DNA from 3 places in the Cytobacillus sp. T106 genome. Region 3 is predicted to be linked to each of the others. Evidence: riboswitches for the same ligand, from Rfam matches in the RefSeq annotation. Region 3 holds a riboswitch; each other region holds the start of a gene.
The links. Region 3 has a riboswitch for S-adenosylmethionine ahead of mtnK (S-methyl-5-thioribose kinase). Riboswitches for the same ligand answer to the same signal wherever they lie in the genome.
Positions count from the first base shown of each region.

Region 1: another riboswitch for S-adenosylmethionine. It lies ahead of metK (methionine adenosyltransferase); the one in region 3 lies ahead of mtnK (S-methyl-5-thioribose kinase).
Region 2: another riboswitch for S-adenosylmethionine. It lies ahead of ABU165_RS24390 (YezD family protein); the one in region 3 lies ahead of mtnK (S-methyl-5-thioribose kinase).

Region 1 covers NZ_JBEUMK010000001.1:42,761-50,174, reverse strand. The annotation lists gene asnB (asparagine synthase (glutamine-hydrolyzing)) at 1-1,119, opposite strand, end outside; gene metK (methionine adenosyltransferase) at 1,443-2,642, opposite strand; SAM riboswitch class I at 3,074-3,251, opposite strand; gene ABU165_RS00300 (thiol-disulfide oxidoreductase DCC family protein) at 3,367-3,732, opposite strand; gene qoxA (cytochrome aa3 quinol oxidase subunit II) at 4,102-5,049, shown strand; gene qoxB (cytochrome aa3 quinol oxidase subunit I) at 5,091-7,043, shown strand; gene qoxC (cytochrome aa3 quinol oxidase subunit III) at 7,043-7,414, shown strand, end outside.
Region 2 covers NZ_JBEUMK010000026.1:15,583-22,996, reverse strand. The annotation lists gene ABU165_RS24405 (DUF58 domain-containing protein) at 16-1,293, shown strand; gene ABU165_RS24400 (stage II sporulation protein M) at 1,404-2,384, opposite strand; gene ABU165_RS24395 (RDD family protein) at 2,481-3,293, shown strand; SAM riboswitch class I at 3,414-3,517, shown strand; gene ABU165_RS24390 (YezD family protein) at 3,637-3,768, shown strand; gene ABU165_RS24385 (phosphoadenylyl-sulfate reductase) at 3,876-4,586, shown strand; gene ABU165_RS24380 (sulfate permease) at 4,602-5,681, shown strand; gene sat (sulfate adenylyltransferase) at 5,687-6,832, shown strand; gene cysC (adenylyl-sulfate kinase) at 6,846-7,414, shown strand, end outside.
Region 3 covers NZ_JBEUMK010000003.1:500,350-507,763, reverse strand. The annotation lists gene ABU165_RS10145 (methyl-accepting chemotaxis protein) at 1-776, shown strand, start outside; gene ABU165_RS10140 (PAS domain-containing sensor histidine kinase) at 1,032-2,918, shown strand; gene ABU165_RS10135 (DUF2087 domain-containing protein) at 3,054-3,638, shown strand; gene ABU165_RS10130 (GNAT family N-acetyltransferase) at 3,645-4,391, shown strand; gene mtnK (S-methyl-5-thioribose kinase) at 4,369-5,559, opposite strand; SAM riboswitch class I at 5,656-5,812, opposite strand; gene ABU165_RS10120 (carbon-nitrogen family hydrolase) at 5,903-6,679, opposite strand; gene ABU165_RS10115 (pyridoxal phosphate-dependent aminotransferase) at 6,817-7,414, shown strand, end outside.

The DNA of each region.
Region 1 (7,414 bases), on a different contig from region 3:
ATTGTAGCCGCCGAACAGCTCATCCGCACCTTCGCCTGAAAGGACAACCGTTACATGCTTGCGTGCTTCACGGGCAACGAAATATAAAGGCACACATGCCGGATCTGCGAGCGGATCATCCATATGCCACATGATCCTAGGCAGTTCATCCATATACTCCTGCGGTGTGATCACATAGCTGATGTTTTCAACACCCAGCTTATCCGCTGTTTCTTTGGCTACATCAATTTCGCTGAATCCGTTCCGCTCAAAGCCGACAGAAAATGTCTTGATATTCGGATGGTATTGTTTTGCAATGGATGCAATGATGGAAGAATCGATGCCGCCGGACAGGAATGAACCAACCGGTACATCGCTTCGCATATGCATTTTAACAGAATCGAACAGGACGTCTTTTATTTCTTTCACAAATTCCGGCTCAGACTTTTGGACAGGCTGGAAGGAAGCTTTCCAATAGCGTTTGATGTCCATCGGAGAACCGATTTTCTTTGTGAAATAATGGCCCGGTTCAAGTTTATGGATGCCAGCGGACATTGTTTCCGGCTCCGGAACAAACTGGTAAGTCAAATAATGCTGAAGGGACTCATAGTTAAGGACGTCATTTTCCAGCGCCATCAGGATACTTTTCTTTTCAGAAGCAAAAAATGTTTTCCCATCATTTTCGAGGTAGAAGAAAGGCTTGATTCCGAAATGGTCTCTAGCCCCGTATAAGGACTGCTCCTGTTTATCCCAGATCACAAATGAGAACATGCCGCGGAGTTTTTCAACCGCTTTTTCCTTCAGGTGGCTGTATAGCGCGATGATTACTTCTGTATCTGAATTGGTCTCAAATGTAAGGCCTTCTTTTATGAGCTCTTCGCGAAGCTCCACATAGTTATAGACTTCGCCATTGAAAATGATCCAGTATCTCTCATTTTCATAGGTCAGCGGCTGATGGCCGCATTCGATGTCAATGATGCTCAGGCGGCGGAAGCCGAACTGGATATGTTCATCATTGTAATAGCCTGCATCATCAGGCCCCCTGTGGGTAATGATATTATTCATATTTTCAAACTGCTGCTTTTGCGCATCGTTCAGAACTTGCGCATTTTCATGGACACAGCCGATAAAACCGCACATTATGTAGTTCACCTTCTTCAATTTAGTCAAAATCCCATTCCGTCTGAAAAAAACAGCGGAAGGCATTCATGCCGGTGCAGTGTTTGCCCGGCCAGCCATAATCTGCTATATCACACATTAATCCCAAAAAACATACTCTCTAATACTACCACTAAACCTGAAAAAATGGCACTATCAACATGAAAAACAGGCAGGGGAAAAATTAGGCATTTACAAGAATTATTCACAGATCAGCAGACCGTTAAACGCTCTATCCCCTTAGACGAAATATAAAAGCGGGAGCTGCATATTTCAGCACTCCCGCTTTTTTGTTCTTATAAGGATTATTTTCCAGCCTGCTGGCGCAGTGTATCTGCTTTGTCAGTGCGCTCCCAAGGAAGATCAACATCTGTACGGCCGAAATGTCCGTAAGCTGCAGTCTGCTTGTAGATAGGGCGGCGCAGGTTCAGCATATTGATGATGCCTGCCGGGCGAAGATCAAAGTTATCGCGGACAAGGTCGACAAGCGTATCTTCGCTCACAGTTCCTGTTCCGAATGTATCAACAGAAATGGAAACCGGCTGCGCTACCCCGATGGCGTAGGCAAGCTGCACTTCAACCTTATCAGCAAGGCCGGCAGCGACGATATTCTTCGCTACATAGCGGGCTGCATAAGCTGCTGAGCGGTCAACCTTTGTAGGATCCTTGCCGGAGAATGCGCCACCGCCGTGGCGTGCATATCCGCCGTAAGTATCAACAATGATTTTGCGGCCAGTCAAACCTGCATCCCCTTGAGGTCCGCCGATAACAAAACGGCCAGTAGGGTTGATGAAGTATTTTGTATTTTCATCGATCAGTTCTTTTGGAACGACCGGATTGATGACATGTTCTTTCAGGTTGCGCTGGATTTGCTCCAGGCTGATTTCAGGATGGTGCTGTGTGGAGATGACAATGGTATCGATGCGTACCGGCTTGTCGTTCTCATCATACTCAACAGTCACCTGTGTCTTGCCATCCGGACGCAGATACGGAAGAATTTCTTCTTTGCGCACTTCTGTCAGGCGGCGTGATAATTTGTGCGCCAGGGAAATCGGAAGAGGCATAAGCTCTTTCGTTTCATTGCAGGCAAAGCCGAACATAAGGCCCTGGTCCCCTGCGCCGATCGCTTCGATTTCTTCATCTGACATTTGGCCTTCACGCGCTTCAAGCGCCTGGTCTACACCCATTGCAATGTCAGCTGACTGCTCATCAATGGAAGTCAAGACAGCACATGTTTCGGAATCAAAGCCGTATTTAGCACGGGTATAGCCGATTTCCTTGATTGTTTCGCGGACAAGCTTAGGAATATCAACATATGTAGATGTTGTAATTTCACCTGCAACAAGGACTAACCCTGTTGTAACAGATGTTTCAGCAGCAACGCGGGCATTTGCGTCTTTTGCTAAGATAGCGTCTAAAATTGCATCAGAAATCTGGTCACAGATTTTATCCGGATGACCTTCAGTAACTGATTCAGAAGTAAACAAACGGCGTTTATTTGACATCTGATTTCCTCCTTATTTATAAGAATAGAGTGAGGTTCTTATCCGGCGCTACACCTTATTCTTCCCCTCGGATTGATACGGTACTCATTCCCTAAGTAGTATTGAATAAACATGGAGTTTTTATCCCGCTCTCGCGTATGCATTGCTTCACAATCTGCATAACCGGCTGGTTCCATCCCCCGGTACGTGCATTCTCAGGCAAGTGCTGAAAAGGCAGGTCACCGCCGATGCAGAAAACCGGTCAAAGGCATTATATATAAGCCAGGCACAATAGAAATTGTATGATTTTATCCTGTTAAATGCATAGCCCTTGTAAATCAGCTTTATGCAAAAACTTCCATAATATGCAATTAAAAGACATCCCTCAAAATGCAAAATAAAAAACCTTCCCAAAGTGAAAAGGTTGAAAGCAAAATGATTCGCGCCTTTCACTCTTATCGTTCAAGGAATCTTCCTTGCGTCAGGTTAGCACCTTTGCTAAAAACAGACCATTGCTGGCTGGTAATTTGAACCGTTATGCTCTTTTCAGCATATATCCGTTTTCAAAAGCATCATTAGCAGGTTGCTGGGTTTCATCGGGCCTGTCCCTCCACCAGCTCGGGATAAGAGAGTATCCGTTCAAGGTAAAATCATAACGTACAGATGTAGCGGCGTCAATCATTTTCTCCGCTATAGCAAGAAGAAATTCATCCTGCACCTGCAGAAAATCTGATATGGAAATTAATCACAGGGAACAGCTGCCGTCCTTGCATTTCTTCCTAAGCAGTTTGTGTCTGTTCCGTGCAATCCACCGGTATACCGGAACCCCGGCAGCAGATGCGAAAGGAAGGTGCATAAAGAGCCCGAGAACGAAGGTCAGGGGGAACAGCAGCAGCAGCCTTCTTACTGCATAGAAACCTTTCAGGACCTTTTTTTCAGGAGTTATAATATGAAGCTCTTTCCTCAGCTCCCTGCTGCTGAACTGAATTTCTCCATGCTCCTGTTCATATTTCTGGAGTGAAACCCAGTCTACCCTGTGGAGCAGGTCAAGCTTTTGGAAAGATTTTTTTGTCATCTGGCAAAGCTGGCAAGTATTGTCGTAAAGGGCCATCGTTTTCACATTACCATCTCCCGCCTGTAAAATCGTGCTTTTTATTAAATTTTACCATACCTTTCAATCAATATAGAAGCAGTGTAAACTTATATCTATATAATATATGTTTCATTATAAATAATGCCTCTTCTGCTTAGCTGCAGGAGTTTCCCCCGCCTTGGCAAGCCCCCTTAATTTCTGTTGTGCAAATAATATGCCGCAAAGTTCGGAAAGAATTTCTATCTTCTTGAACAATTTGTGACACCTTTCACATTCTATTGAATTACCCTTTAAAATTGCTTATGATGATAACAGATTGTGAACTATGTAACATATACACTATTATTATGTTATTAAACTTTCAGCCATTGAGAAAGGGGCTTATCCATGAAAAAGAAATATTCTTTGCTTTTAGGAATATTTACAATCATTACTATTCTATCAGGCTGTGAGCCGCTGATGGTGCTGGATCCCAAGGGGCCTCAGGCCGCCGTCCAGGCAAAAGACATCATCCTGTCAACGGCAATCATGTCTGTCATCGTCCTTGTGGTTTTTGCCATGCTTGCTTATATGCTCTATAAATACCGCTCTTCAAAGCAAAGCAAGGATTATGAACCGCCGCATATTAAAGGAAATCTTCTGGTCGAAGCGGTCTGTGTCGGTATCCCCGTCCTGATCGTCATCTTCCTTTCGGTTGTATCCACACAAAGCAACTATAAAGTGGAATCAGCACCTACAGGATACGGCGACAAAGAGCCTTTAGTCGTATATGCATCATCTTCTAACTGGAAATGGCATTTCAGCTATCCAGAAGAAGATATCGAAACAGTCAACTATCTATATGTACCGACTGACCGCCCGCTTGAATTTAAGCTCTATTCATACGGACCGATCACAAGCTTCTGGATCCCTCAGCTTGGCGGACAAAAATATGCCATGGCTGATATGGTCAACACATTGCACCTGGGAGCAGATGAACCCGGTGAATATATGGGGCGCAATGCCAACTTTAACGGAAAAGGCTTTGCTGAAAATACATTCAATGTAACAGCCATGCCGCAGGAAGAGTTTGACCAATGGGTTGATGACGTGAAAGATACGGCTGAGCCTCTTACGGAAGAAAAATTCAATGAACTGCTTGAACCGGGGCATCTTGGACAGTCGACTTATACCGGAACACATCTTGATTTCATGCCCGCACCTGAAGGCGAGCATGGCGGCCATAACCATGGTTCCAGCTCTGACAGCCATGATGCTGACTCAGATCATGAACATATGGATATGGAAGAGGACGGATCTGGCGACAATGGCCACTCAGAACATGAAGGCCATTAATAAGAACAGACCCGCTACCCTAGAAAGGAGTTTAAAATCCTATGGAATTCTTTGAACGTTTTGCCATTCCGCATCCCAGCCCTGTAATCTATGCGTCAATGGTTGCTATAGGTTTAACGGTTATTGCCATCATTGCAGGCTTGACTTATTTTAAAAAATGGGGCTATCTGTGGAGAGAATGGCTGACAACAGTCGATCATAAACGGATTGGGATCATGTATCTGATTTCTGCCCTGCTCATGCTTTTCCGAGGCGGCGCAGATGCCATCATGATGCGTGCCCAGCTGGCTGTGCCGGACAATACCCTCCTTGACGCACAGCACTATAATGAAATTTTCACAACGCACGGAACAGTTATGATTCTGTTCATGGCAATGCCATTCATCATGGCTTTCATGAACTTTGTTGTGCCGCTCCAAATCGGGGCACGCGACGTTGCTTTCCCTAAACTTAATGCACTCAGCTTCTGGCTCTTCTTCATGGGTGCCATGCTGCTGAACATCTCATTCGTAATCGGCGGTTCGCCTGATGCCGGCTGGACTTCCTACTTCCCTCTTGCAGGGACTGAGTTCAGCGAATCAGTCGGAACCAACTATTATATGTTCTCACTGCAAATCGCTGGTTTGGGTACATTGATGACCGGTATCAATATGGTAACCACCATCCTCAGGATGCGTGCTCCTGGCATGACATTGATGAAAATGCCAATGTTCACATGGTCATCACTTGTTGCCAGCATCATTATCGTATTTGCTTTCCCTGTACTGACTGTTGCTCTTGCAATGGGATCTCTTGACAGATTATTTGCCACCAACTTCTTTACGACCAGCAATGGCGGTATGGATATGCTGTGGGCAAACTTCTTCTGGGTATGGGGACACCCTGAGGTATACATTCTGATACTTCCTGCTTTCGGTATATACAGCGAGATCATCTCAACGTTCGCACGCAGGAACCTTTATGGCTATAAATCAATGGTAGGATCCATGGTGATCATTTCACTCTTGTCCTTCCTTGTCTGGACCCACCACTTCTTTACAATGGGCCAGGGAGCTTTGACAAACAGTATTTTCTCTATTACAACCATGGCGATTGCCGTGCCGACCGGAGTTAAGATCTTCAACTGGCTCCTGACGCTCTGGAAAGGGAAAATTACGATTACGACGCCAATGCTTTATTCCCTTCTCTTCATCCCGATTTTCACAATCGGCGGGGTAACAGGTGTCATGCTCGGAATGTCGGCTGCGGATTACCAGTATCATAATACAATGTTCCTGGTTGCCCACTTCCATATGGTTATTATTCCGGGTGTAGTTTTCGCGATGCTTGCCGGTTTCCATTTCTACTGGCCGAAAATGTTCGGCTACATCCTGAACGAAAAGATCGGGAAGCTGACTGCATGGATTATCTCCATGAGTACACTCCTTGCTTTCATGCCGATGTTCTTCTCAGGATTGGACGGACAGGCGCGCCGCGCGTACACTTATTCTGAAGCTACTGGATACGGCATCTGGAATATGCTTTCCTTTATTGGAGCTGCAGGGCTTGCTGTCGGATTCGCCCTGATTGTATACAATGTGTATTACAGCACACGCTATGCTTCAAGAGATATCGGTTCAGATCCTTGGGATGCACGTTCCCTTGAGTGGGCGACAAACACACCGGTGCCGGTATATAACTTTGCCGTACTGCCTGAGGTGAAGACTTCTGAAGGCCTCTGGGATGCGAAGAAACACGGACACAACCTATTCCCTGGCAAATATGAAGAAATCCATATGCCGAATAACAGCGGCTTGCCATTTATCTTAAGCTGCATCTTCTTTGCATGGGGCTTCTCCTTCATCTTTGCTATGTGGATTCCAGTCATCATCACAACGATCGGAATCTTTGCCTGCATGGCAGTATGGTCGTTCCAAAAGGATTATGGCTACCATATCCCGGTTAAGGAAATCGAAAAAACTGAAAATGAAACTAATATGCGGGGTGCTAACTAATGAAAATAGATCACTCGCTGCCGCTTGAATTTAGTACTGAAGAAAATAAGACAAAGATATTGGGATTCTGGATTTTCCTTGGTGCGGAAATCATGCTTTTCGCAACACTCTTTGCCGGATATTTTACCTTGGTGGACAGGACCGGAAGCGGTCCGTCTGCCGGTGAAATCTTTGAGATCTCACCTGTTTTGATAGAGACATTTGTTCTTTTGACGAGCAGCTTTACGATCGGGCTGGCGATTCATGCCATGAGGCTCGGCAATAAAAAAGCGATGCTTGCATTCTTTGGGATTACCATCCTTCTTGGACTTGGATTCCTGAGTGTAGAAATATACGAGTTCATACACTATGTCCATATCGGTGCAGGACTT
Region 2 (7,414 bases), on a different contig from region 3:
CGGCTCCTCATCGGCATGTTTATTCTTTCACTGGCCCTGGCTGCTGCGGCAGCAATCTGGGGAGTGCCGTGGAAACTGGCAGCAGGACTCAATATCGGCTTTCTGCTGCTTTCCTTTGCCGACCTGGCTTTTTTGCCTAAGAGTTCTCAGATCAAGCTGAAACGGAGAGTCCCGGAAGAGATGGAAAGAGGGCTTCCTGCCGATGTTGGCATTGAAATAGAAAACCATTCCCAGCTGCCTTTAACGTTGCGGATCATTGATGATCTCTCCGACTCCTTTGCCAGGCCATTTCCGCTTAAAAGAAAGCTCGCAGGAAACACGAGGGGGACAGTCCAATATGAAACCGCAGCCAGTATAAGGGGGCATTATACGCTGAACAGGATCTATATCCGCTGCAGCAGCTTCCTTGGCCTATGGGAAAAGCAGATGGTGAAAGAAGCCGAAAGCCAGGTCAAAGTGATTCCTGATTTGACCGAAACCCGGCGCTATCTTGAGAATGCTCAGTCCTATTTGCTTTATGAAGGAGAAAAAATCCGGAGGCAGCAGAGCGGAGCCGGGGAATTTTCAAAAATACGGGCATACGCGCCAGGAGATGATCCCCGTAAAATCAATTGGAGGCAGACAGCCAAGCTTCAGGAGGTCATGGCCAATGTCCATGAGCCGGAGCACGGAAAATATGTCACCATTATGATTGACTGCGGCAGGATCATGGGGGCGGAACTGGAAACGGGCAACAGGCTTGAAAAGGCGCTGGAAGCGGCAATGACTACCGCAGCCGCGGCGCTCAAAAACGGTGATTATGTTTCCGTCCTTGCTTTTTCAAAAGACATTCAATCGTATGTACCGCCTTCAAAAGGGATGCAGCACTTAAACTTCATCCTGAAAGCTTTGTATTCGATACAGGCGGATGCTGCAGAATCCAATTATAGCGGTGCCTTTCAATATTTGCAGTCTGTCCAGAACAAAAGGAGCTTATTGCTTCTCTTTTCTGATGTAAGGACTTTCACCCTGGAGGAAGGTGCGCTTGTTTATCTAAAAAGGATCCGGCAGCGGCACCTGTTCTTTATGCTCGGAATCGAAGACAATATCCTGTCAGCCCGGGCCAAAGATCGGCCGGACAATATAAAAAGCGCCATGCTAAAAAGCATGGCGCAGCAGCAGATCCTTATTGCAAAGCGGGAAAAGCTGAGATGGGAAAAACAAGGCCTGCAAATGGCGGAAGCGCCTGAAGGAAGTCTCGCAGCAGCTGCTGTGTCCCATTATATCAATGTGTTGAATCGGGGGCTTCTTTAATTTCCGCCATTTACATGGAGAGATTTTGTTTATCTCACCGGCACTCAGTGAGCTGTCGGGAGCGCGAAACTGTTTTTTAGAGCATCCATAGCATATACCCCTGCAAATATTTATGGAGCTTGCAGGGGATGAACCAGGCGTTTTCGCTTTTGATCCAGGAGCCAGCCTGACCAGGCATAAAACAGCAGTCCAAGGACCGTCAGGAAGGCAGCCATATACTTCATTTCCAGCGGGAGCGGGGAAGGGGTGATAAACCCCTCGATCAATCCGGCGATGATGAAGAGCGGAATAGTTCCCAGTAGCAGCTGAACCGACCTTTTTGCCTTGGTTTTCAGCTGATAGCCCCGGGAGTATTTGCCCGGGACCAGAAGCTTATATCCCATAAGCAGGCCGGCTCCGCCCGCGATGAATATCGCGGTAAGCTCTATCATCCCATGGGGGACAATATAGGCCCAGAATTCATAAGATTTTCCGTGAGACCAAAACAGGCCGGCAATGGCGCCTACAATGATGCCATTATAAATCATAAGATAAACGGTCAAAATCCCAAAGGTGATACCGCCGGCAAATGCGAGGATTGCGACACGGATATTATTGGTCATGATGCTTGCTGACATGACCGCAGAATCGACCGCACCTTCATTCTCGCCGAGCCTCTGGGGATCAATTGCCCCGGACATCTCGGCCGGGAGAATCGAATGGATTGAAAGCGGATCATGGATCACAGCAAAGAAACTCCCCAAACCGCCCAATGTGAAAAGGAGCATGCTGGCAACGACAAATTTCCATTGCTCGAACAATAGCCGCACAAACTTGATCTGGAAGAAATCTTTCAGCTGGGCCATACTGGAGGATTGGCTTTTATATAAAAGATTATGCGCCTTTGCGACAAGATCATTTAAATAAAAAGTCACTTCTTCGTCTGGAAAGAAAGTCCGGGAGAATGAAAGATTCTGTGCTGCTTTCTGATACAGCCTGTCAAACCGGGCCAAATCAGTTCCTGCGGCTTTTCGTCTTTTCATCCTGGCGAGCAGCTCCTCGAGCTCCTGCCAGTTTTCCCGATGCTGCTTGATGAACTGTTTACTATTCAATCTAATCACCTGCCTGTAACCATAAAAGTTGTATCTCCATTATAAATCATAGGGAGAGTGAGATACAGGCAAAACTTCCAGGAAATGGGGTGCATCATGCAAACAGAAACAATTCTTATCAAAACACCTGAATTTGTATCGCTTCAATTCCAGCCTGCCGGACTTGGCAGCAGGGCCGGGGCCCTCATCATCGATCAGCTGATCCTTATGGTATTCAATCTGGCGAGCATTCTTTTATTTGCTTTTTATGCTTCCAGTGCCGCAGCATTCTTTCTTGATGATACTTTTCTTTCATGGCCGTTCGCCATTATGCTAATTTGCCTTTTTCTGGTCAACTGGGGATATTTTTTTGTATTGGAATATTTTTGGGCAGGAAGGACACTGGGGAAAAAGATCATGGGAATAAGGGTCATTCAGGATAACGGCCAGAGCATCACATTGCTCTCAAGCTTTATCCGAAATCTCCTCCGCATCATAGACTCCCTGCCGGTGTACTATCTGCTTGGCATTCTGATGGTATTTTTTCATTCCAGGCATAAACGGGTCGGCGATCTGGCTGCCGGGACAGTGGTCGTGCATGAACGGAAAAAGAAGAAGCCGGGTAAAATGACCGGGATTGAAAAAGAAATCCAGGAAAGAGGCCTGAAAAAGGAAGATATATATATGGACGAGTGGACTGTCAGGAAGATTGGCGCCGAGGAGTGGAAGCTTTTAAAGACCTATAGTGAGAGGCTGCTCCAGCTCCCTATAGGCAAAAGAGAAGAGCTCACAAAAAAACTTTCTTATTCACTCCTGCCAAAGCTCGATATCGATCCGGAACGAAAGTCATTCAGGCAGCTGGAAGACATCCTGCTGGTTCTTTATTTAATCGGGAAAGAGGAGTGGGAATTTGAGAATCAGATAAAATGAGCATATTTTCCTAATTAAAAAAATTATTAGAAAACTTTTCGTTAACTCGTTGACAAATCATATGGGTATGGTAGGATTAATTTCAATAAAATAAATCAGAGCAAACGCTCCTGATTATATCACTTATCTAGAGTGGCTGAGGGACTGGCCCATCGAAGCCCGGCAACCTGCTAAAAGCAAGGTGCCAATTCCAGCAAAATGTCCAGCATTTTGGGAGATAAGGTGCAAGTATGCGAAATGCGCCTTTTCCTGTTGGAAAAGGCGTTTTCTTTTTCCTCCTTGTCCCCATCCCAGCCATTCAAAAAGGAGGCGAGCCGATCTGAAGCATGCTGATTGGGAGGAAGTGGCCGCACATCTGCAAAGGATGCTGCAGTCTGTAAAGTTTGGAAGCATCACACTTGTGGTGCAGGATGGCAAGGTCATTCAAATTGAGAAGAATGAAAAGGTTCGCCTTCAATCTAATAAAGCGCGCTGACTAGACAAACTAGAGGCGGTCTTTTTCCCAAAAGCGGGAGGAAGGCTGCCTTTTTTCTTGTTAAAAATCAGTCAAAAAACAGAAGGCACCATGAAAGGAGCACTGAAATGAGCACCACCGTAACATACACCAGCTGGGAACCGCCATCATTCCCTGAAAACGATGGATTCAAAGGAGCACAAAAAGTGCTGGAATGGGCCTATAGCCATTACAGCGCGCAAGATATCAGCTACGCCTCAAGCTTCGGGGCTGAGGCGATTGTACTGATTGATCTTATCACAGGGATAAAGCCTGATGCCCATATTATTTTCCTGGATACCGGGCTCCATTTTCCGGAAACCTATGAGGTCATTGAAAGGGTGCAGGAGCGTTTTCCGGAGCTGAATATTGAAAGGAAGCTTCCTTCCCTTTCTTTGGATGACCAGCGGGAAGCCTATGGACCGGCACTGTGGAAAAGAGAGCCGGACCGCTGCTGCAGCATCCGGAAGATCATTCCGCTCCAGGAAGCCATGAAAGACAAAATCGCCTGGATTTCCGGGCTGAGGAGGGATCAGTCTGCATCCAGGGCTGGGGCGCAATTTTTAAACAAGGACAGCAAATTTCAAAATGTAAAAATCTGCCCTCTTATTCACTGGACTTGGGAGGAAGTTTGGGAGCATATCCGTAAAAAAGATCTCCCATATAATAACCTCCATGACAATGGGTATCCAAGCATTGGATGCTTTCCCTGTACAAGGGCTGCAGGAGTTGGCGGGGACAGCAGGGCAGGCAGGTGGGCTGGGACCGGCAAGACGGAATGCGGCCTGCATTCCGGGTGAAAGGGGGGCATGACCATGCTTGCAGCAATAGCAATGACCATTGGACTATTCTTTGCCATGAATATAGGAGCAAGCGGGGCAGCTGCCTCGATGGGGATTGCATACGGATCAGGATCCATCAAAAGCCGAAAGACTGCTCTCCTGCTGTGCGGAGCCGCCGTATTCCTTGGCGCCTGGCTCGGAGGGGGTGAGGTTGTCAAAACGATGGGAAGCGGGATTGTGCCGAAAAGCACTTTCACCGTGAGCATAGCCCTGATTGTCCTTGCCTCTGCAGCACTGTCGCTTTTCCTGGCCAATATTTTCGGAATTCCGCTGTCGACCAGTGAGGTGACAGTCGGATCAGTTGTAGGGGCAGGGATTGCTTATCAATCTTTATTTGCTTCCAAGCTCTTGTGGATCATTTCTTTTTGGCTGATTACGCCGCTGGCCGCTTTTATCATTGCTGTCATTGCAGCGAAGCTGATCAGGATACTCCGCTCAACCAAGAAGACCAAAAAGCCGGGCACCATCCGCTTCCTTGGCTTCCTGGTCACACTCATGGGATTGTTTGAAGCCTTTTCGGCCGGCATGAATAATGTTGCCAATGCGGTTGGCCCCCTTGTTGGTGCTGACATCCTCCCGCCAGGGGCAGGGATTTTCTGGGGCGGTATATTCGTCGCCGCAGGCGCTGTTTTTCTCGGCAGTAAAGTGCTGGAGACAAACGGAAAGAAAATCACTGATATCAGGCTCGAAGAAGGATGCATCATTTCTGGTACCGGGGCAGGCATTGTCACTGCTGCATCCTTATTCGGGATTCCCGTCCCCTTGACCCAGATCACGACAAGCTCCATCATCGGAATCGGCTTTGCCGGCCAGGGGCGCTCTGTTTTCCAGAAAGAAATTGTCATCAGGCTCCTCGGTGTATGGCTTGTGTCGCCAGTACTGTCGATGGTACTGAGCTATACCTTGATCCAAATCATCATTAAGCATGACTTTTACCCGATTGTTGCCATGGCTGGAGTCCTTATTTCTGTATTCGGTGTCCGTTTCCTGATGGGAAGGCAGAATACGGCCCTGCCGGAAAATGAAACTTATAAACTAGCAAGGAAAGGCTGATGAAAATGTCACTACCTATGCCTCATGGAGGCAAACTCATAGAAGCATTCAATCCGGATTATCCGATCCAGAACACGAATCAGGAGATAGAGATAGACTCAGTTGCATTAAGTGACCTGGAGCTGATCGCCTGTGGACTTTTCAGCCCGCTGACAGGTTTTCTGGGAAAGGAGGACTACGAATCTGTGGTTGAAAGTATGCGCCTTGCAGATGGTACAGTATGGCCGATACCGGTCACGCTGCCGATCATTCCGGATATAGCAGCTGACCTTCATAAAGGTGATATCTGCAGGCTGAATCATAAGGGAGAAACCTACGGGATCCTTGAACTTTCCGAGCTTTACCAGCCAGATCTGGAAAAAGAGGCACTTTCAGTCTACCGGACCTCTGACCGGGCACATCCAGGAGTTAATAAGCTTTTTGAAAGAGGCCGCACCTATGCTGCAGGAAAAATTACACTGATTAAGCGTCCTGATAAAGGAGATTTCACAGATATCTGGCTGACACCGAAGGAGACGCGGTCCTTATTTGCTGAAAAAGGCTGGAACACGGTTGTCGGCTTCCAGACGCGGAACCCGGTGCACCGGGCCCATGAATATATCCAGAAAGCTGCCCTTGAAACAGTCGATGGCCTTTTCCTTAACCCGCTCGTCGGGGATACGAAGGAGGATGATATACCGGCAGATGTCCGCCTGAAAAGCTACCGGGTGCTGCTGGAGCATTATTATCCTGAAACCCGTGTCCAGCTCGCAGTCTATCCAGCAGCCATGAGGTACGCGGGGCCGAGGGAAGCTATTTTTCACAGCATCGCCAGAAAGAACTTCGGATGCACCCATTTCATCGTAGGGCGCGATCATGCCGGAGTAGGCAATTATTACGGAACCTATGATGCCCAGCATATATTCAGGGAGTTTACCGAAGAAGAGCTGGGGATCAAGCCTTTATTTTTCGAGCACAGCTTCTATTGCAATGTGTGTGAAGGCATGGCTTCCGACAAGACCTGCCCGCATACAGCGGATGACCGGGTAATCCTTTCAGGCACAAAGGTCAGGGAAATGCTCCGTGCCGGAGAAATCCCGCCATCCTCTTTCAGCAGGAAAGAAGTAATTGAGGTGCTGATTCAGGGCTTGCGGGAAAAAGAAACGGTTTAAGGAGGAAGAATGCATGGCACATTCACTGAATCTTACATGGCATGAAGCAGCAGTAACAAAAGAAGAGAGGAGGGCGCAAAACGGGCATGCCAGCTGTGTGCTCTGGCTGACAGGGCTGTCCGGATCAGGTAAATCGACCATAGCCAATATCGTCAGCCACCGGCTTTTCAAGGATGGCATTGATGAATATGTCCTGGATGGCGATAATATCCGCCATGGACTGAACCGCGACCTCGGATTCTCAGAAGAAGACAGGAATGAAAATATCCGCCGGATCGGTGAAGTGGCTAAGCTGTTTACTGACAGCGGCCAGATTGTCTGTACAGCATTCATCTCGCCTTACCGGAAGGACAGGGAACTGGTGCGAAGCCTTTTTCCGGAAAAAGGGGAGTTCATTGAAGTATTCATTGACTGCCCTTTGGAAGAATGTGAAAAGCGGGATCCCAAGCAGCTGTACCAAAAAGCACGGCGCGGGGAGATTAAAGGATTCACGGGGATCGATGCTCCTTACGAAGAGCCGGAAGACCCGGAAATCATCATTCGGACTGACCAGCTTTCTCCAGAAGAGGCAGCTGAAAAGAT
Region 3 (7,414 bases):
CAACAAGCCTTGCTGAAATGATGGAAGATTATCTGGGTAAAGTTGAGTATGCCAATAAGAGCGGCGCTGCCATCAGGAAAGATTCAGGCGAAGTTCTGAATATGACGAAAAATGGCGATGAGCTTATGAAAGAATCACAGCAGCAGATGCTGCGCATCAACGAGATCATGAAATCTTCTGTACAAAAGGTGCAGGGACTGGATGAGCAGACTAAGCAAATCTCTAAGCTTGTGCAGGTTATCCATGATATAGCAAACCAAACCAATCTGCTTGCCCTTAATGCTGCCATTGAAGCTGCAAGGGCTGGTGAGCATGGTCGAGGCTTTGCCGTGGTGGCGGATGAGGTAAGGAAACTGGCTGAACAGGTATCTTTCTCTGTGTCAGACATTACCAGGATTGTTAAAGGGATTCAGGCAGAATCCAATGACGTCGTCCTTTCCCTTAAGCATGGATATGAGCAGGTAGAAGAGGGGACCGGCCAGATTGAGCATACAGGCCAGACATTCCAAAATATCTATCAGTCTGTCAACAGGATGTCTGAAAACATCAATGAAATTTCCAGGAGCCTCGAACAAATTTCAAGCAGTTCTGCGGTAATGAATGACTCAATTGAAAATATTGCATCCGTTTCCGAGGAATCTGCAGCAGGGATTGAACAGACGAGTGCCTCCATCAGCCAGACAAATCATTCGATGGAGGAAATTTCTGATAATGCCCAGTCATTGTCCGAGCTCGCAGATCAGCTGAACGAGATGATTTCTAAATTCAGGCTATAAATGAACAAAACAGGCTGCAGGCAAAACTCATTTTTGCCGCAGCCTGTTTTTCATAGAGTCTAAGCTGTTTCGTCTCAACAGAAAAGGGAAAAAATTGCTGGTAATTGTCTAAAAATTGTTTTTTTTTAACCCCAACAGTAATAAAATGTAAGTGTTGTAGTATACAAGCCATAAAAGCCGATAGAATTTTCCAGCACAGTTGGAAAGGTATAAGATAGATGTCAGGCAAGTCTATGTCTTCGAGGAGGAAAATAGGTGGGGGCTTTATCTGATATAGCAAGAAAACAAATGGAGGAAAGGATAGCCGTGCTTGAACTGGAAAATGAAAGGCTGAAACAGGCGGCAGAGCAAATGGGAAAGTCTGTAGTAGCCAATCATGTTTTTGATTCCGCAGCAGATGGAATGATCATCTATACTGAACAGCGGGAGATTATTGCGGTTAATCCTGCCATGTCTCGGTTTTTAGGTACTGAGAAGGGACAGTTCGAGGGACTTAGGCTGGATGACCTGGTTCCCGTCGATTATCATTTTAAGCTGGAAAAGCAGAAAAAGCTGCTGCAGTCCCAGGAAAAAGTCAAAGGTGTTCTGCCGATGGCCAATAACGGCAGCCTTGCCTACTTTGAATTTACAACGAGCCGCCTTCCTGATAGCCGCCTCCTTTTGTCCATATTCAGGGATGTTACAGAGAAGAGACGGCTGGAGCAGAAAATCCGCAAACATGAAGACTTGTATAAAGACCTGTTTGTGGAAGCGCTCGATGGGATCGTTTACTGGAAGGATAAAGGGACAATCATCAATGCAAACCAGGCAGCATGCAGAATATTTGAAAGCACCCATGATGAACTTCTTGCCGGGAAGGTGGATGATTTTGTTCTTCACAAGGATGAAAGCTATTTCCAAATTCTCGAGGAGCTGTACAAAGAGGGACAGGTAAGGAATGAGCTGTTTTTTCTCATGCCAAATGGGCAAAAGAAGCTGCTGGAATTCACCGTTAAGCTGAACGCCGTTGAAGGCTATCATATGACGATTTTCAGGAATGTCAGTGAGCGGCATAAAATGGAAGAAGAACTGCGGGAAAGCGAAAGGAAATTCCGCAGCATTTTTGAAGGTGCCCTGGAGGGGCTGATACTGTGGGATGAAAACTTTACCATTGTCGATATCAATGCTTCAGGAGAAAGAATGCTGCAGATGAGTCAGCATGAAATTGTGGGACAGTCCCTGCTTGCGCTGCTGAATGATTGTAATATAACAGAAGAGGAGCTGCGCATGCATCTGGAGGAACTGTCAGGCAGCGGCCAATCCAACGGGACGATTTCTTATATTTTGAAATCCGGCAGAAAAATGCATTTTGAGTTCTCTTTGAAGCAAAATGTCTTCTCAGGGCTCAGCCTGACGACTTTTAAGGATATTACAGAGAAGCTGGAGATGGAGGACCAGCTGAAGAAGTCTGATACACTGAATGTGATTGGGCAATTAGCAGCGGGAATCGCCCATGAGATCAGAAATCCAATGACAGCTTTGAAAGGGTTCATTCAGCTTCTGGAAGACAGTGCAGGGAGCGGAAATTCCATGTACTTCAATATTATTACCTCTGAACTGCAGAGAATCGACTCCATTATAAATGAATTCCTGATTCTGGCGAAGCCACAGGCCATTCAGTATGTCGAGAAAGATATTATCCAGCTGATGAAAGAGACAGTTGAGTTCCTGACTGCCCAGGCAGTTCTCCATAATGTCCAGTTCAGGACAGATTATGCCAAGAACCTTCCCCTGGTCTTCTGTGAGCCGAACCAATTGAAGAAAGTGTTCATAAATATTATTAAGAATGCGATTGAAGTGATGCCAAAGGGCGGAATCATTACCATTTGCATTCAAAAAAACAGGACAGGCAGCATCCGGATTTCCATAAGGGATGAGGGATCCGGCATTCCGCCGGAAAAATTGCGAAAGCTGGGAGAGCCGTTTTATACAACGAAAGAACGGGGGACCGGGCTGGGCTTAATGGTCACATATAAAATAATTGAAGAGCATGAAGGTAATATTGAAGTGGAAAGCAAAATGGGGGAAGGAACCGTTTTTCATATCGATCTCCCCATAAAGCGGGGCGGGTACCAGGATCCAGGCGGCATTTTTACTTTATAGCAAAAAAGAAATACCGATTGTTCAAATTTGTATCATTCAGCAGAATGATGCATTTTTTTTGCAAAAGAATTGACTGTTGTAATCTAATTTGATATAAATCTAATTAGACATACATCAAATTTGGAGGCTGATCTCATGCAGTTAGACAGACTGGTGGCATTTCATAAAACGATGGGCGACCCTGCCAGAATACGGATTATAGCACTATTATCGAATGGGCCTCTGCATGGCCAGGCAATTGCAGGCAAATTGGGCCTTACTCCCCCGACGATCACCCATCATTTAAACAAGCTAAAAGCTATTAATAGCATCTATCAGCGCCGTGATAAGAACACCATCTATTATTACGTGAATGAATCGGTTATCAAACAGCAGGCAGAGGTTCTCATTAACCTGTTTGATAAAAAGGAAGGAGAGATGGAAGAAATGCTGGAAATGCATAATGAGAAACAAAAGGTTATCGAAAATTTCATCACAAAAGAAGGGAAGCTCAAGAATATACCGGCACAGCGCAAGAAAAAGCTGTTTATCTTTGAGCATATTGCTTCAGGTCTGAAAATGGGAAAGAAATATCCTGAAAAAGAGCTTAATGAGTATATAAAGAAATTCCATGAAGACTATGCGACGATCAGGAGAGAATTTATCGTCAATCATTTCATGTACAGGGAAAACAGCGTTTATGAGTTGAACCCCCGTGAAATGTGGGCTAAGCCGGAGTAGCTTGATATGGCCTATATGTATGAGCATATACCTGGAACTGATTTTGTCCCAGTCTTTGCTTCGGCTGTTCTTGATGGCCTTATACCAGGTGAGGTACAGGAGAGGCAAGGAAGTCTGCTGATATCCCTCACTAGCGGCATCCACTATGCCGCGGGACGAGCGGGAGAAGGGTCATTTGACCTGCTGGCAGGAAAATTGGATGAAGCAGAGAAAAATGGGAGGCGGTTCACACTTTTTTCCGGCTCTGCCGAACTGGATCAATTCATATCCGGCCAGTTTGGAGAGAGGCTCAATAAGCATCACCGCCATTCCTTTCAAAATTTTTCGCCGGTTCCTAAACTGTCTACCAAAAGCAGCGAAGTCTCCTTTTTTCCGCTGGATAGGGAGTCAGCAGGTGAATATCCTGAGTTCCGAATGGATTATTTCAGCACATACTGGGGATCCATTGAGCATTTTCTGAGATCCGGATTCGGCATCAGGGTGCTGATGGGAGAGCAGGCAGCCGGTGAATGTGTTTCTATATTCAGGAGCAATGAATTTGCCGAAATGGATATCCATATAGCAGAAAGTGCCAGGGGAAAGGGGCTGGGAGCCATGCTTGCTGCGAGATTCATTAAAACTGCCCTGGGAAAAAATCTGCAGCCGCGCTGGGATTGCAGCGCGGCCAATCTGGCAAGTAAGAAGCTTGCAGAAAAACTGGGTTTTTCTGAACCTGCGGAATACCTTGTTTTCACCCTGCCGAAACAAGGCTGACAATCCTGCATAAATCCTTTGCATCTGCGATTTCCCTGCGCTGAAGGATCAGGTTTCTCCCTGCAGCCAGTGCAGCTCTCTTGGCAGCCAGGCGCGCCTTTTTGTCTTCTATCCCGTCAAGGTCAGCAACATGGGCCAGTCCGATTGTCCTTCTTATCAGCTCACAGCCTGCAAAGCCAACCGCATCTTCCCAATATTTCTGAAGCACAGCGGATAGAAAACCTTCTGTTCCAGCAAAAGGATCTTTATTATCCTTCTGCCATAAAAGAGAGAAATCATCTGAGAAAGTTCCCCAGAATGTTTCAATATGATGATCTATAAGTCTCGTTTTCTCAGGATTGGCGATAGACTGGAATAACAGATTGGCAATCACCTGTCCGATATCAAAACCTGCAGGGCCGTAGAAAGCAAATTCCGGGTCGATGACTTTTGTCTCCGCATCGGAAGCAAAGATGCTTCCTGTATGCAAATCACCGTGAAGCAGCGCCTCCGCTTCATTTAAGAAAATTTTCCTGAGGCGCGCTGCCTCGAGTTTCAATGCTGAATCAGCCCATAAGGCTTCTGCATCGCCTTTCAGCTCTTCTTCAAAATCATTGGTCGGGCTATTGAAATAAGGATCTGCAAATATCAGGTCTTCCGTAATTTTGCACAGCTCCGGGTTGTAAAAATCTTTGGCAAGCTTTTTCTTATCAGCCTGAAGAAGGCCGTAGTCCGAGGTATAGAACAAAGTTCTTGCCAGGTAGTTTCCAAGATGGCCGGAAAGCAGCGGATATTCTTTTCCAGAGATCAGCCCTGTACGGCTGATCTCCAGGTGTGAAAGATCTTCCATCACAGTCACCGCGAGCTCTTCATCATTGTAGAAAACTTCCGGCACAAAATCCGGAGCAAGCTTTTTAAAAAGTTTAAGCGCTTCTGCTTCAATAGCAGCCCTTTTCAAGGTCAGCGGCCAGCTTTCGCCTACTACCTTGGCAAAAGGGAGAGCCTGCTTGATAATCAGGCTTTTTCCTGTCCCGTTTTCCTTGATCCTAAAGACAAGGTTAAGATTTCCGTCGCCTATTTCTTCCGTGGCTAAAGATGCATTTCCGGGAAACTGGCCAAGGCTTACAGCGAGTTCCGCGGCTGTTTTTTCTGTCAGCGGAGCATATTTATTTTTTACGAGTGTCATCATTTTTCCCTCCTGAATTTGGAGGCTTTATTTATCCATCAGGACATAAAAAGGCCTCTTTCTCATGCTGAAAGAGGCTTGAAGTATTGAGCTTCGCACCTCTTATCTGCCAGAAAGCCAAGCTTTCTGCTGGAATTAGCACCGTGCCTTATGGAGGAATTCTCCGGCGCAAGGATTGCGCCCCATCTCACGATGGAATTACGGTCGGTTGCTGGGCATCATCGGGCCAAGTCCCTCTGCCTGCTCTTGATAAGAGAATATAAGTTTGTATAAACGGCTGCCGCCAGCCATTTGAAAAAATAGTAACAGCGGCATATGTTTTCTGTCAATAAAAATTTAAAAAATTCTAATAGAATTCCGGTTTGCGGTCAGTAAAAACCGGGATGCGTGCCCTCACTTCCTCTACAAGCCTGAGGTCGAGATCTGCTGAAAGGATTTCTTCGTGCTCTGAAGCCTCTGCAACGACTTCGCCCCATGGATTGATGATGATGGAGTGGCCGGCAAATTGATTGGCCGGATCAGATCCGGCCCTGTTGCAGGCAACCACATAGCATTGATTTTCAATGGCTCTTGCAATCAGCAGCGCGCGCCAATGGGCGAGGCGGGGCAGGGGCCATTCAGCCACGACGAAAATGGCTTCTGCTCCTTCAAGTGCATGCTTGCGGATCCATTCAGGAAAACGGATATCGTAGCAGATAAAGCCGGCCATGGGATGGCCATTCAGATTGAAAGAAGCATCCCCGCTCCCGGGTGACAGGTGGAGATGTTCATCCATCAGTTGAAAAAGGTGCAGCTTGCTGTATTGGTGCAGCAGTTCACCTGTGCTGCTGACTGCAAGCAGGGTGTTGAAAACACCATCCTCTGTTTTATTTGCGATGCTTCCTCCAATGAAGGCAGCATGATGCTTATGGGCCATAGTCTGCAAAAACCGGATGCTTGATTCTGCGTGCCTGTCCCCGATTTCTTCCAGTCGGGTTAAATCATAGCCCGTTGTCCACAGCTCAGGCAGCACGATGATATCGGGATTGTCTTTGCTTGCGCGCTCGATCAGCGTTTCAGCTTTTTCGTAATTTTTCTCAGGGCTGCCAAAGGAGATGTCCATTTGGATGCAGGATATTTTCATAGGGTAAACCTCCGTATGCAAAGGATAAAATAATAAAATTTTAGAATATTTCTTTACTTCCTGCCTTTTACGTTATATCTTTGTCATTGGTTTTTCAAATAAAAATTTAATCCACATGTAAAGCAGGTGACTATGTGATGAAAATATTTCCTCAATCTGAACTGTTGCAAAGTCTGCCAAAGCAGTTCTTTGCAACATTGGTGCAAAAAGCAGCCAGGTATGCCGGGCAGGGGCATGATGTCATCAATCTTGGCCAGGGAAACCCTGACAGGCCCACACCGCCGCATATCGTCAGGAAACTTCAGGAAGCAGCCGAAAATCCCCTTAATCATAAATATTCCCCTTTTCGCGGTCAGCACAGCCTGAAAGCTGCAGCAGCTGAATTTTACAAAAGGGAATACGGTGTGGACCTTGATCCGGAAAAGGAAATAGCTATTTTATTCGGCGGGAAGGCTGGCCTGGTTGAAATTCCTCAATGTCTTCTCAATCCAGGGGAAACGATCCTTGTTCCTGACCCGGGGTATCCTGATTATTGGTCAGGAGTGGCCCTTGCGAAAGCTTCTATGGCTGTCATGCCCCTGAAAGAAGACAATCATTTTCTGCCGGATTATGGTGAGCTTTCTGAGCAGGACATCGAATCAGCCAGGATGATGTTCCTCAATTATCCGAATAATCCGACCGGAGCCACGGCTACGAAGGAATTTTTCGAAGAAACGGTCCGCTTTGCAGCGGAAA